Regions from separate parts of the Actinomadura napierensis genome, predicted to be linked through region 2. Evidence: riboswitches for the same ligand, from Rfam matches in the RefSeq annotation. Region 2 holds a riboswitch; each other region holds the start of a gene.

What was found. A riboswitch is a leader RNA that binds a small molecule or an ion and turns the genes downstream of it on or off. The one in region 2 is predicted to bind S-adenosylmethionine.
Positions count from the first base shown of each region.
Region 1: another riboswitch for S-adenosylmethionine. It lies ahead of ABD296_RS28880 (GNAT family N-acetyltransferase); the one in region 2 lies ahead of thrC (threonine synthase).
Region 3: another riboswitch for S-adenosylmethionine. It lies ahead of ABD296_RS05215 (aminotransferase class V-fold PLP-dependent enzyme); the one in region 2 lies ahead of thrC (threonine synthase).

Region 1 is NZ_BAAAMR010000059.1:25,401-28,638, forward strand. It holds gene ABD296_RS28875 (GNAT family N-acetyltransferase) at 1-609, opposite strand, end outside; gene ABD296_RS28880 (GNAT family N-acetyltransferase) at 552-1,169, opposite strand; SAM riboswitch class I at 1,176-1,265, opposite strand; gene ABD296_RS50670 (DUF397 domain-containing protein) at 1,655-1,891, shown strand; gene ABD296_RS28885 (Scr1 family TA system antitoxin-like transcriptional regulator) at 1,892-2,842, opposite strand; gene ABD296_RS28890 (hypothetical protein) at 2,940-3,238, opposite strand, start outside.
Region 2 is NZ_BAAAMR010000072.1:45,172-48,409, forward strand. It holds gene ABD296_RS32695 (cation diffusion facilitator family transporter) at 1-806, shown strand, start outside; SAM riboswitch class I at 995-1,136, shown strand; gene thrC (threonine synthase) at 1,153-2,397, shown strand; gene ABD296_RS32705 (MoaD/ThiS family protein) at 2,418-2,696, shown strand; gene ABD296_RS32710 (cold-shock protein) at 2,868-3,068, shown strand; gene ABD296_RS32715 (dihydrofolate reductase family protein) at 3,147-3,238, shown strand, end outside.
Region 3 is NZ_BAAAMR010000005.1:147,260-150,497, reverse strand. It holds gene ABD296_RS05220 (SseB family protein) at 1-366, opposite strand, end outside; gene ABD296_RS05215 (aminotransferase class V-fold PLP-dependent enzyme) at 515-1,813, opposite strand; SAM riboswitch class IV at 1,858-1,974, opposite strand; gene ABD296_RS05210 (hypothetical protein) at 2,025-2,405, shown strand; gene ABD296_RS05205 (transglycosylase domain-containing protein) at 2,472-3,238, opposite strand, start outside.

The DNA of each region.
Region 1 (3,238 bases), on a different contig from region 2:
CGAGAACATGGCGGTGTCCCGCAACTTGCCCTCTTCGCCGGGCACCCACGACTCCGAGTAACTGCGCAGCACTCCCTCGAAATGCACGCCGAGCCGCTCGATCGCCCGCCGCGACCGCTCGTTCCGCGCGTCCGTCTTGAGCTCCACGCGTGCTACGCCGAGCGTCTCGAAGGCATAGCCGAACAGGAGCCGCTTTGCCTCGACGTTGATGCCGGTGCCCTGCGCGGACGCGGCCAGCCACGTCCACCCGATCTCGATCGCGCTCAACCGCTCCCGACCCGGCCACGGCCGCGGATGCAACAGCGCCGTATGCCCGACCACCTTCCCGTCCACCACCCTGACCTGTGCAAACGGCATCAGCTCAGAGCGGCCGAGCTTGCCGGCGACGTACGACTCCATCTCGGCCGCGGAAGGCACCGGTGTGAACCCGTACGACGCCCGGCCCTCCTCGGCGGCATCCGCCAGCTCCGGCACATGCCCCATCGACAGCGGCTCCAGCCGCACAAGCGTCCCGCCCAGCACCGGCGAACGCCCGGGAAGTTCCCTCACCGTCACCGCCGGACGGTCTCCGCCAGACGATTCGTCATGGCCGTCTTCACCGACGGCCATTCCGGCTCGACCACCGAGAACATCGCCGAATCACGCAGAGTGCCCTCCTCGCCCGGCGCCCACGACGGCGACCAGCTCCGCAGGACGCCCTCGAAATGCACGCCGAGCCGCTCGATCGCCCGCCGCGACCGCTCGTTGCGCGCATCCGTCTTGAGATCGACGCGGACCGCGCCCAGCGTCTCGAAAGCGTAGGTGAACAGCAGCTTCTTGGCCTCGACGTTGATGCCGGTACCCTGCGCGGACGCGGCCAGCCACGTCCACCCGATCTCGATCGCGCTCAACCGCCCGGTGCCGGGCCACGTCCGCGGATCCCACAGCCCCGTATGCCCGACCGCCTTCCCGTCCGCGACCCTGACCTGCGCGAACGGCGTCAGCCCAGGCCGCACGAGTTGCTCGGCGACGTACGACTCCATGTCCGCCGCCCCGGGCACGAGCGTGAACCCGTACGACGCCCGGTTCTCCTCGGCGGCCTCCGCCAGCTCCGGCACATGCCCCATCGACAGCGGCTCCAGCCGCACGAGCGCCCCGGCCAGCACAGGAACATCAAGGCGCACGCCCATGAACTCTCCTCATCGTTCCTGGCATTGGCACCTTGCCACGAAAGCAGGTTGCCGGACCGTCCCCGGGCCAGGCCCCTCAAGTCCTCTAGATGATCACAACCCTCCGCATCCTCCCCGCCAGCCTCCCGTCCCGTCAACACGATTCGTTCGGTGCGGGAGCTGGACGCGGAGCCGGCGGGCGGTGGTGGCCGTCTCCACGGGCGACCATTCAATGGGTGATTGAGATTCTCACCCATTGAGCGGCCCGCCAGGAAATGTCCAGCCGGTCATTATCGGGCGGCGACGCACCGCCCGAAGCCCGATTCGCCGCCCACTCAGGAAGGCCACGCGAACCAAGCGTTCATTTGGTCCGAACTGTCCGGTTTTTTCCTAGTTAGAGAACATGTCGGGAATGTTGCGAGAAACCCCTCGAAGCCGACGGCGTCCTCGCTACTCTCTACCCGAGCCCGCGACCCGCCGGCCCCGCCGGAAGGAAAGGACCCCGCATGCCCGAATGGGCGGACGACGACGCGACCGGCCCGACATCCGGCGCACAGCCGTCGGCATGGCGTAAGGGCCGCAGGTGTCAGGAGACGTATTGCGTGGAAGTCGCCCGCCATTCCCCGGACAGGATTGCCGTGCGAGACTCCAAGCAGGGGAACGACGGGCCTGTCCTCATCATCTCCCGGCGGGCTTTCCAGGCGCTGCCGAGGCTCTCGGAGCAGACCGATCCGCGGTCGTGATCACACGTCGGTGCAGCTCCGAGCGCCGGACGGGCCCCATTCCTCCGCCGCCCGGGATATCCGGCGCAGCGACTCGTCCGCGGAGAGCGAGACCGACCTGAGCGCCTCCCAGCACAACCGGTACATGTGCGTGACACCGTCGCGCTGAAGCACCGCCGTGGTCGACAGATTCTCCAGGTAGACGACGTCAGGAAAGGTGACGTCGTAGGCGGGTGCGAAGTCCAGAAGCGTGAAGTCGTCCGCGAATATCGGCTCCCGGTCGACGTCCAGGGGAAGTACGTGGACGTGGACATTCGGTAATTCGGCGAGTTCGAGCAGATCGAGCATCTGCCCGCGCATGATGTCCCGACCACCGATGACGCGCAGCAGGACGGACTCGTCGATCACGGCCGAGAGGGTCAAGGAATCATTGCCGCGCAGCACTTCCTGCCGTCGCATGCGTAGATCCAGCCGGCGCTCGACCTCGCGCGGAGTGGAAACGGCGATGACCCTTCCACTGCTCAATATGCGGTGCGCGTAATCCCTGCTCTGCAAAAGCCCGGGAACGGCGTACGTGGTGAAGGTCAGCGCGGTGCGCGCCTCGTCCTCCAAGGCGACATAGGTACCGAATTCGCCGGACAGTACGTCCCGGTACCCGGCCCACCAGCCCTGCTCCGTCGCGGCCTGCGCGAGGGCCAACACCTCCCCCTTGTGTCTCTCCCCCACCCGGTACAACTCCAGCAACAACCGGACGTCCGAGACCCGCACGCCGATCCGGGCGTTCTCGATCCGGCTCAGTTTCGACGGAGACCAGCCGAGCCGATCCGCGACCTCCTCGACCGTGCGGCCGAGGTGCTCCCGCAGCCTCCGCAACTCGATGCCGAGGCGGCGACGGCGGACGGTCGGCGCTGCTGCCACCCCGGCCTCCCAGCGAATCGGTTTCGGCTCTGCGGCCCGGACGCCGATCTGCAAGTTGCAGGGCAACGATAACCTCGCGCCGCCTGGATCACCAGACCTCGCGGAAAAGCGGTTCCCCACCTTTGACATCATTCTGTCTCACTGGAAGTCGTCAACCTTGCCAGATGGATACAGAGACGATCCGGCTGCGATGCATGTCGCTGTGCATCTTGCACGAGTCCGAGAACCGGTTGCAGACTATTGCCAGAGGTTCTAACAGCAGAGCGAATTTGGGGGCGGCCAGGTGAGCGGCAACCCGGTGCACAGGAGCATTCTGGCCGTCGACCTGGAGAACTCGACCGGGGCGCTCCGCACGAACCCGATCAAGGAGGAACTGCGTAGCCAGATCTACGGCCAGGTGAAGCGGGCCATGGCGGCCGCGGGCATCGAGGACCGGTGGTGCGACCCCTT
Region 2 (3,238 bases):
CCTCGCTGCGCCGCAGCGCCCGCCCGCCCGACCGCAGCCACCCGTTCGGCTACGGAAACGAACGCTACTTCTGGTCGCTGCTCGCCGCGTTCGGCATCTTCGTCGCCGGCGGCGGCTTCTCCATCTTCGAGGGCGTCCTCGCGATGACCGGGCACGGCGGCTCCGAGGGCGACGTCTGGATCGCCTACGGCGTCCTCGGCCTCGGCGCGCTGCTGGAGGGGACGTCCTGGGTCCGCGCGTACACGCAGGCGCGCCGCGAGACCCGCGAGAACGGCCGCGACATCGTCGACCACGTCCGCCGGTCACCCGACGTCACCTTCAAGGCCGCCCTGTTCGAGGACACCGCCGCCATGATCGGCCTCGCGTTCGCCGCCGCCGGGCTCGTCCTGCGGCAGCTCACCGGGTCGCAGTTCTGGGACGGCCTCGCCTCCGTCCTGATCGGCCTGCTGCTCGTCGTCGTCGCGTTCGTGCTCGGCCGCGACAGCATGGGCCTCATCATCGGCCGCGCCGCCGACCCCGCCGCGCTGCGCGAGATCCGCGCCGAGATCGCCGCCGCGCCCGGCGTGACCGGCATCGACGAGCTGCTCACCATGCACTTCGGCCCGGACGAGCTGCTCGTCGCCGCCCGCGTCAACTTCTCCGACGACATCAGCGCCGACCAGGCCGAGGACGTCGCCGGCGAGATCGACCGGCGGCTCAAGGAGCGCGTCCCGATCGTCCGGCACGTCTTCCTCGACCCCACCCAGCGCACGCCCGGCCGCGCCCCCGCCACGGACGCCGCCGACGCCGCGGGCGAGCCGGCGTGATCAAGACCACCTCGGGGTAACGTCTCACTGGCCGGACCCGCCTGTCTGCCATCCGGTCACGTCATGTAAAGTTCGCATACGAGCTCAAACGGCTCGACCACAACTGAATACCGCTCATCCAGAGGGGTGCAGGAAGCGCAGTGGCCGACGGGCCGGTCTTCCAGCTCAGCCCCCTGACAACTGAATACCGCTCATCCAGAGGGGTGGAGGGACCGGCCCTGCGAAGCCCCGGCAACCACCCGGCTGACGCGCGCTCGCGATCCTGCGAGGCCGGCCGGGAGATGGTGCCAACTCCGGCCTGCGACCAAGGTGGCGCAGGAAAGATGGGGAGAAAGGCCTCGCCCTCATGGCACTCACGTCTGCCACAGACCTCGGACCCGCTACCGCCCTCGTCTGCCGCGAATGCGGCTCGAAGCGCGACCTCGGCCCGTTCTACGCGTGCGAAGAATGTTTCGGCCCGCTGGAGATCGCCTACGACTTCGGCGGGATCACTCGCGCGGACATCGAGTCCGGCCCCCGCAACATCTGGCGCTACCGCGGGCTGCTGCCCGTCCCGTCGACCGTCGCCGACACCCCCAACACCGAGCCCGGCCTGACCCGGCTCGTCCGCGCCGACAACCTCGCCGAGAGCCTCGGCCTGCAGCGCCTGTGGGTGAAGGACGACAGCGGCAACCCGACCCACTCGTTCAAGGACCGCGTCGTCGCGGTCGCGCTCGCCGCCGCCCGCGAGCTGGGCTTCAAGGTGCTGGCCTGCCCGTCCACCGGCAACCTCGCCAACGCGGTCGCCGCCGCCGCGGCCCGCGCCGGGATCCGCAGCGCCGTGTTCGTCCCGTCCAACCTCGAGTCGCAGAAGATCGTCACGACGGCCGTGTACGGCGGGACGTTCGTCACCGTCGACGGCAACTACGACGACGTGAACCGGCTCGCGTCCGAGATCGCGGGCGAGCAGGAGGACTGGGCGTTCGTCAACGTCAACGTCCGCCCGTACTACGCCGAGGGCTCCAAGACGCTCGGCTACGAGATCGCCGAGCAGCTCGGCTGGCGGCTGCCCGACCAGATCGTGGTCCCGGTCGCGTCCGGCTCCCAGCTCACCAAGATCGACAAGGCGTTCCAGGAGCTGATCAAGCTCGGCCTGGTCGAGGAGAAGCCGTACCGCGTGTTCGGCGCGCAGGCCGCCGGCTGCGACCCCGTCTCCGCCGCGTTCAAGGCGGGCCACGACGTCGTCCGGCCGGTCAAGCCCGACACCATCGCCAAGTCCCTGGCGATCGGCAACCCCGCCGACGGCCCCTACGTCCTCGACGTGACGCGCCGCACCGGTGGCGCCGTCGAGGACGTCACCGACGCCGAGGTCGTCGAGGGCATCCGCCTCCTCGCCCGCACCGAGGGCATCTTCGGCGAGACCGCCGGCGGCGTCACCGTCGGCTGCCTGCGCAAGCTCGTCGGGTCCGGCGCCCTCGACCCGTCCGCCGAGACCGTGATCATCAACTCCGGTGACGGCCTGAAGACGCTGGACGCCGTCGCCCCCGTCGCCAAGCCGAGCGCGAACATCGCCCCGACGCTGGAGGCGTTCCGCGCCGCCGGCCTCGCCTGAGAACGAGAAGGAGCCAGCACATGAGCAGCGTGTCCGTCCGCATCCCGACGATCCTGCGGACCTACACCGGCGGCGAGGCGGAAGTGAAGGCCGAAGGCGGCACCCTGCGCGACGTGGTCGCCGACCTGGAGGCCAGCTACACCGGCATCTCGGCGCGCATCCTGGACGACGCCGGCAAGATCCGCCGGTTCGTCAACGTCTACGTGGGCGACGAGGACGTCCGGTTCGCCGACGGCCTGGACACCGCGACGCCCGCGGGCGTCCAGATCTCGATCATCCCCGCCGTCGCCGGCGGCTGACCGCCACCGGCCAACCGCCCTTCGTCCCCGGGCACCGTCGTAGCCGCCGGGTAGGGTCGACTCCGATCACGCCGAGTCGACCCCGCCCGCGGCGCTGCGCCGCGGAGACGCGGATGATCCGCGGTCCCCGCGAGGGCAGGGGCGGGGCATGGTCGAACGGCGGGCTGGGGAATGGCGCAGGGCACGGTCAAGTGGTTCAACGCCGACAAGGGGTACGGCTTCATCGCCGTTGACGGAGGCCGTGACGTCTTCGTCCACCACTCGGCGATCCAGATGGACGGTTACCGCATCCTCGAACAAGGCCAGCGCGTCGAGTTCGAGATCACCCACGGCGACCGCGGCCCCCAGGCCGACACCGTCCGCCCCCTCTGACCCCACCCGCGGACCACCGATGAGTTCGCCCGTTCCCACCGGTCTCAACACGGGACGGCAACCCTGAGGGAGGGTCCTGTGGGCAAGGTGATCGTTTCCACCCAGATGACGGTCGATGGCGTGATCGACCGGATCGACGAGTGGTTCACGCCGGCGGGCGAACACGAGGA
Region 3 (3,238 bases), on a different contig from region 2:
GATCGGCAGCGGGGTGCCGCCGGGGTGGGCGGGGGCGTCGACGGCCAGCCACCAGCGGGCGTCCGGCCAGGTCTCGGCGAGGTCGCCGAAGCGCAGCGTCATGAAGTGCCGCCAGGATGGGCCGAGGCACGCGCGCATCGCCGCCGCGGAGGTGTAGGCGAGGACGTGCACGCGGCCGTCCTCCTCCTGGGTCGGCCAGGCCGGCCGCGTCCGGCCGGCGAGGACGCCGTCGACGGCGTCGTCCGCGACGGGCACCACGAGCTCGCTGCCCGCGAGGACGCGGAAGTAGCCCTCCTGGTCCCCGGCCCGTACGGTCTCCTCCAGTCGGCGTTCCAGTTCCGACGTGGGTCGCCACGCGTCGGCCACCGCCGCCACCCCCTGTTTCGTCCGTGCTCGTCCCCGACCCGCCGGGTCCCGGTGGGAGTCCCGGCGGGAAGTAGCGCGACTGCCTACGCTACAGGGGCGAACAGGACCAAAGGCCATAAACGTCTGTGCTTGCGGGCGATTCCGCAGGTCAGCGCCGTGCCGACCCCGCCAGTCGCGCCAGCGCGGTGCACAGCCGGTCGATGTGCTCCTCGGTGCTGCCGATTCCGAAGCTCGCGCGGACGGCCGCCCCCTCGCCGCAGCCCGCGCCGCCCTCCCCGTCCAGCAGGTGCCGGACGAGCGGGTGCGCGCAGAACTTGCCGTCCCGCACGCCGATGCCGTGCTCCCCGGACAGCGTAAGCGCCACGTCCCGCGCGTTCCAGCCGGTCACGGTGAAAGACACGATCCCGACCCGCGGAGACCGGTCGCCCCACAGGGTGAGCTCGCGGACGTGGGGGAGCGCGGCGAGGCCGGCGCGCAGCCGGGCGAGGAGGCGTTCCTCGCGGGCGGCGAGCGCGTCCCAGCCGGCGGCGGTGAGCGCGTCGCAGGCGGCGGCGAGCGCGATGACGCCGAGGACGTTGGGGGTGCCGGCCTCGTGCCGCTGCTCGGCGGACGGCGCCCACCGGACGGTCTCGGCGACGGACGCGCTCGCGCCGCCGCCCTTGAGGTAGGGGTCGGCGGCGCGCAGCCAGTCGGCGCGTCCGGCCAGCACGCCGGCGCCGAACGGCGCGTACAGCTTGTGCCCGGAGAACGCGACGTAGTCCAGGCCGAGCGCGGTCATGTCGAGGGGGCGGTGCGGGACGAGCTGCGCGGCGTCCACCGCGATGCGGGCGCCGTGCCGCCGGGCGACCTGCGCCAGCTCGCGGATCGGCCACAGCTCGCCGGTGACGTTGGACGCGGCGGTGACGACGAGCAGCCGGGCCCCGGCCGGCGTCGCGGCGAGCGCGCGGTCGGCGGCGTCGATCGCCTCGGCGGGCGTGGCGGGCACGGGCAGCCGCACGGCGCGCCGCCACGGCAGCAGCGACGCGTGGTGCTCGGACTCGAACACCACGACGCTCGTCCCGGACGGGACGGCGTGCGCGAGCAGGTTCATCGCGTCGGTGGTGTTGCGGGTGAACACGACCGCGTCGCGCCGCCACGCGCCGAGGAACGTCCGCACGGTCTCCCGCGCGTTCTCGTAGGCCTCGGTGGTGACCTGCGAGGCGTAGCCGGCGCCGCGGTGCACGCTGCTGTAGTAGGGCAGCGCGCGGGTGACGGCCTCGTGCACCGCCTCCAGACAGGGCGCGCTGGCGGCGTAGTCGAGGTTGGCGTACGGGACGCGGCGGCCGTCGTCCAGCGGGACGGGCGCGTCCGCGCCGATGACGCGAGGGGCGCGAACTTCCGGCCCGGTGCCGGACGTCTCAGCACTCGTGAACGGGGAGCGGGACGGTGCGGGGGCGAGCGTGGGCATGCCGGTTCCTTCCGGGGTCAGGGACCCCGGGGACGCGCCTGCGGGATCCGCGCTTGCCGGGACGCGGTGTCGCGTCCGGCCCGGTCCTCACCCGGGGCACCCCATCGCGGACGAAGGGTTGCCGGCCAGCGAGCCGGGGCTTGGCGCTGGCGCTCATGACCTAGTGCGGAAGTATATGCGGGGCCTGTGGCAGATCAAGCGGGAGGGTGCGATGCGGTACGGGGTGGTTCGGGCGCTGGCCGGGGGCGTGGTGATGCTCGGCGTGTCCGGTCTGCTGGGCGCGTGCGGTGCGCTGGGGGGCGACTCCGGCCAGGTCTGCACCGACACCAAGAAGGCGTTCCAGCAGTACGTCACCCAGGTCAGGAGCGTGCCGGCGGCGGAGCCGGCGCAGTGGGGGCAGGCGACGCAGCGGCTCGCGACCCGCCTCGACGGGCTGGCGAAGAAGACCGATGACGGGGCGCTGAAGAAGGCGCTCCAGGACGAGGCGGGCCGGCTGCGCTCCGCCGCCGCGAGCGTGCACGCCGGGGACGCCGCGCAGCTCAGCGCCGTGCTGGACGGGACGCCCTCGCGCATCGGAAAGGCGTGCGACTAGCGGGCGTCCGGCCGGAAGGCCGCGGGCCCGGCGGGTTCACCGCCGGGCCCGCGCTGCGACGCGGCGCTAATTGAACATCTGGCCGCCGCTGCCATCGTCGCCGGTGCCACCACCGCCGCCACCGCCGTTGCCTCCGCCGTCGTTCCCGCCACCACCACCGTCGTTGCCGCCGCCGTCGTTCCCACCGCCGCCATTGCCGCCGCCGTCACCGCCGCCGGGCAGCGACGGGATGATGGTCGGCAGGCCGCCGGTGGGGGGCGTCGACCCGCCCGGCTCCTCCGTCCCGCCGGACGGGCGGTGCGACGGGCCCTGCGTGGACGGCGGCTCGGTGCTCTGGCCGCCGCCGGTGGGCGGGCCGCCCCAGCCGCTGCCGGGGGTCTCGGACGGCGACCCGAACGACTCGGGGTCGTAGCCCTTGATGTCGACCGCGTCGGCCATGTACGACCGCCACATCTGGGTGGGCAGCTGCCCGCCGTACGCGCCGTACCCGGGGATGTTCAGCGCCTTGTTGTCCTCGCGGAACATCGCCACGGTGGTCGCCATCTGCGGGATGTACCCGTTGAACCAGATCGCGCGGCCCTCGTCGGTGGTGCCGGTCTTGCCGGCGACGTCGCGGCCGTCGGGCAGCTGCGCGCCGGTGCCGGTGCCGCCCTGGACGACCTGCTGCATCGCGTACGTGGCGTCCCGCGCGACCTGCGTGCTGAACGCCCGCTGGCCCTTCTCGGCGAACTTGCGGGTCTGGCCCTCGTTGTCGGTGACCGACTTCACCACGAACGGCGTGCGGAACTGGCCCTCGTCGGCGAACGTCGCGTACACGCCGGCCTGCTGGACCG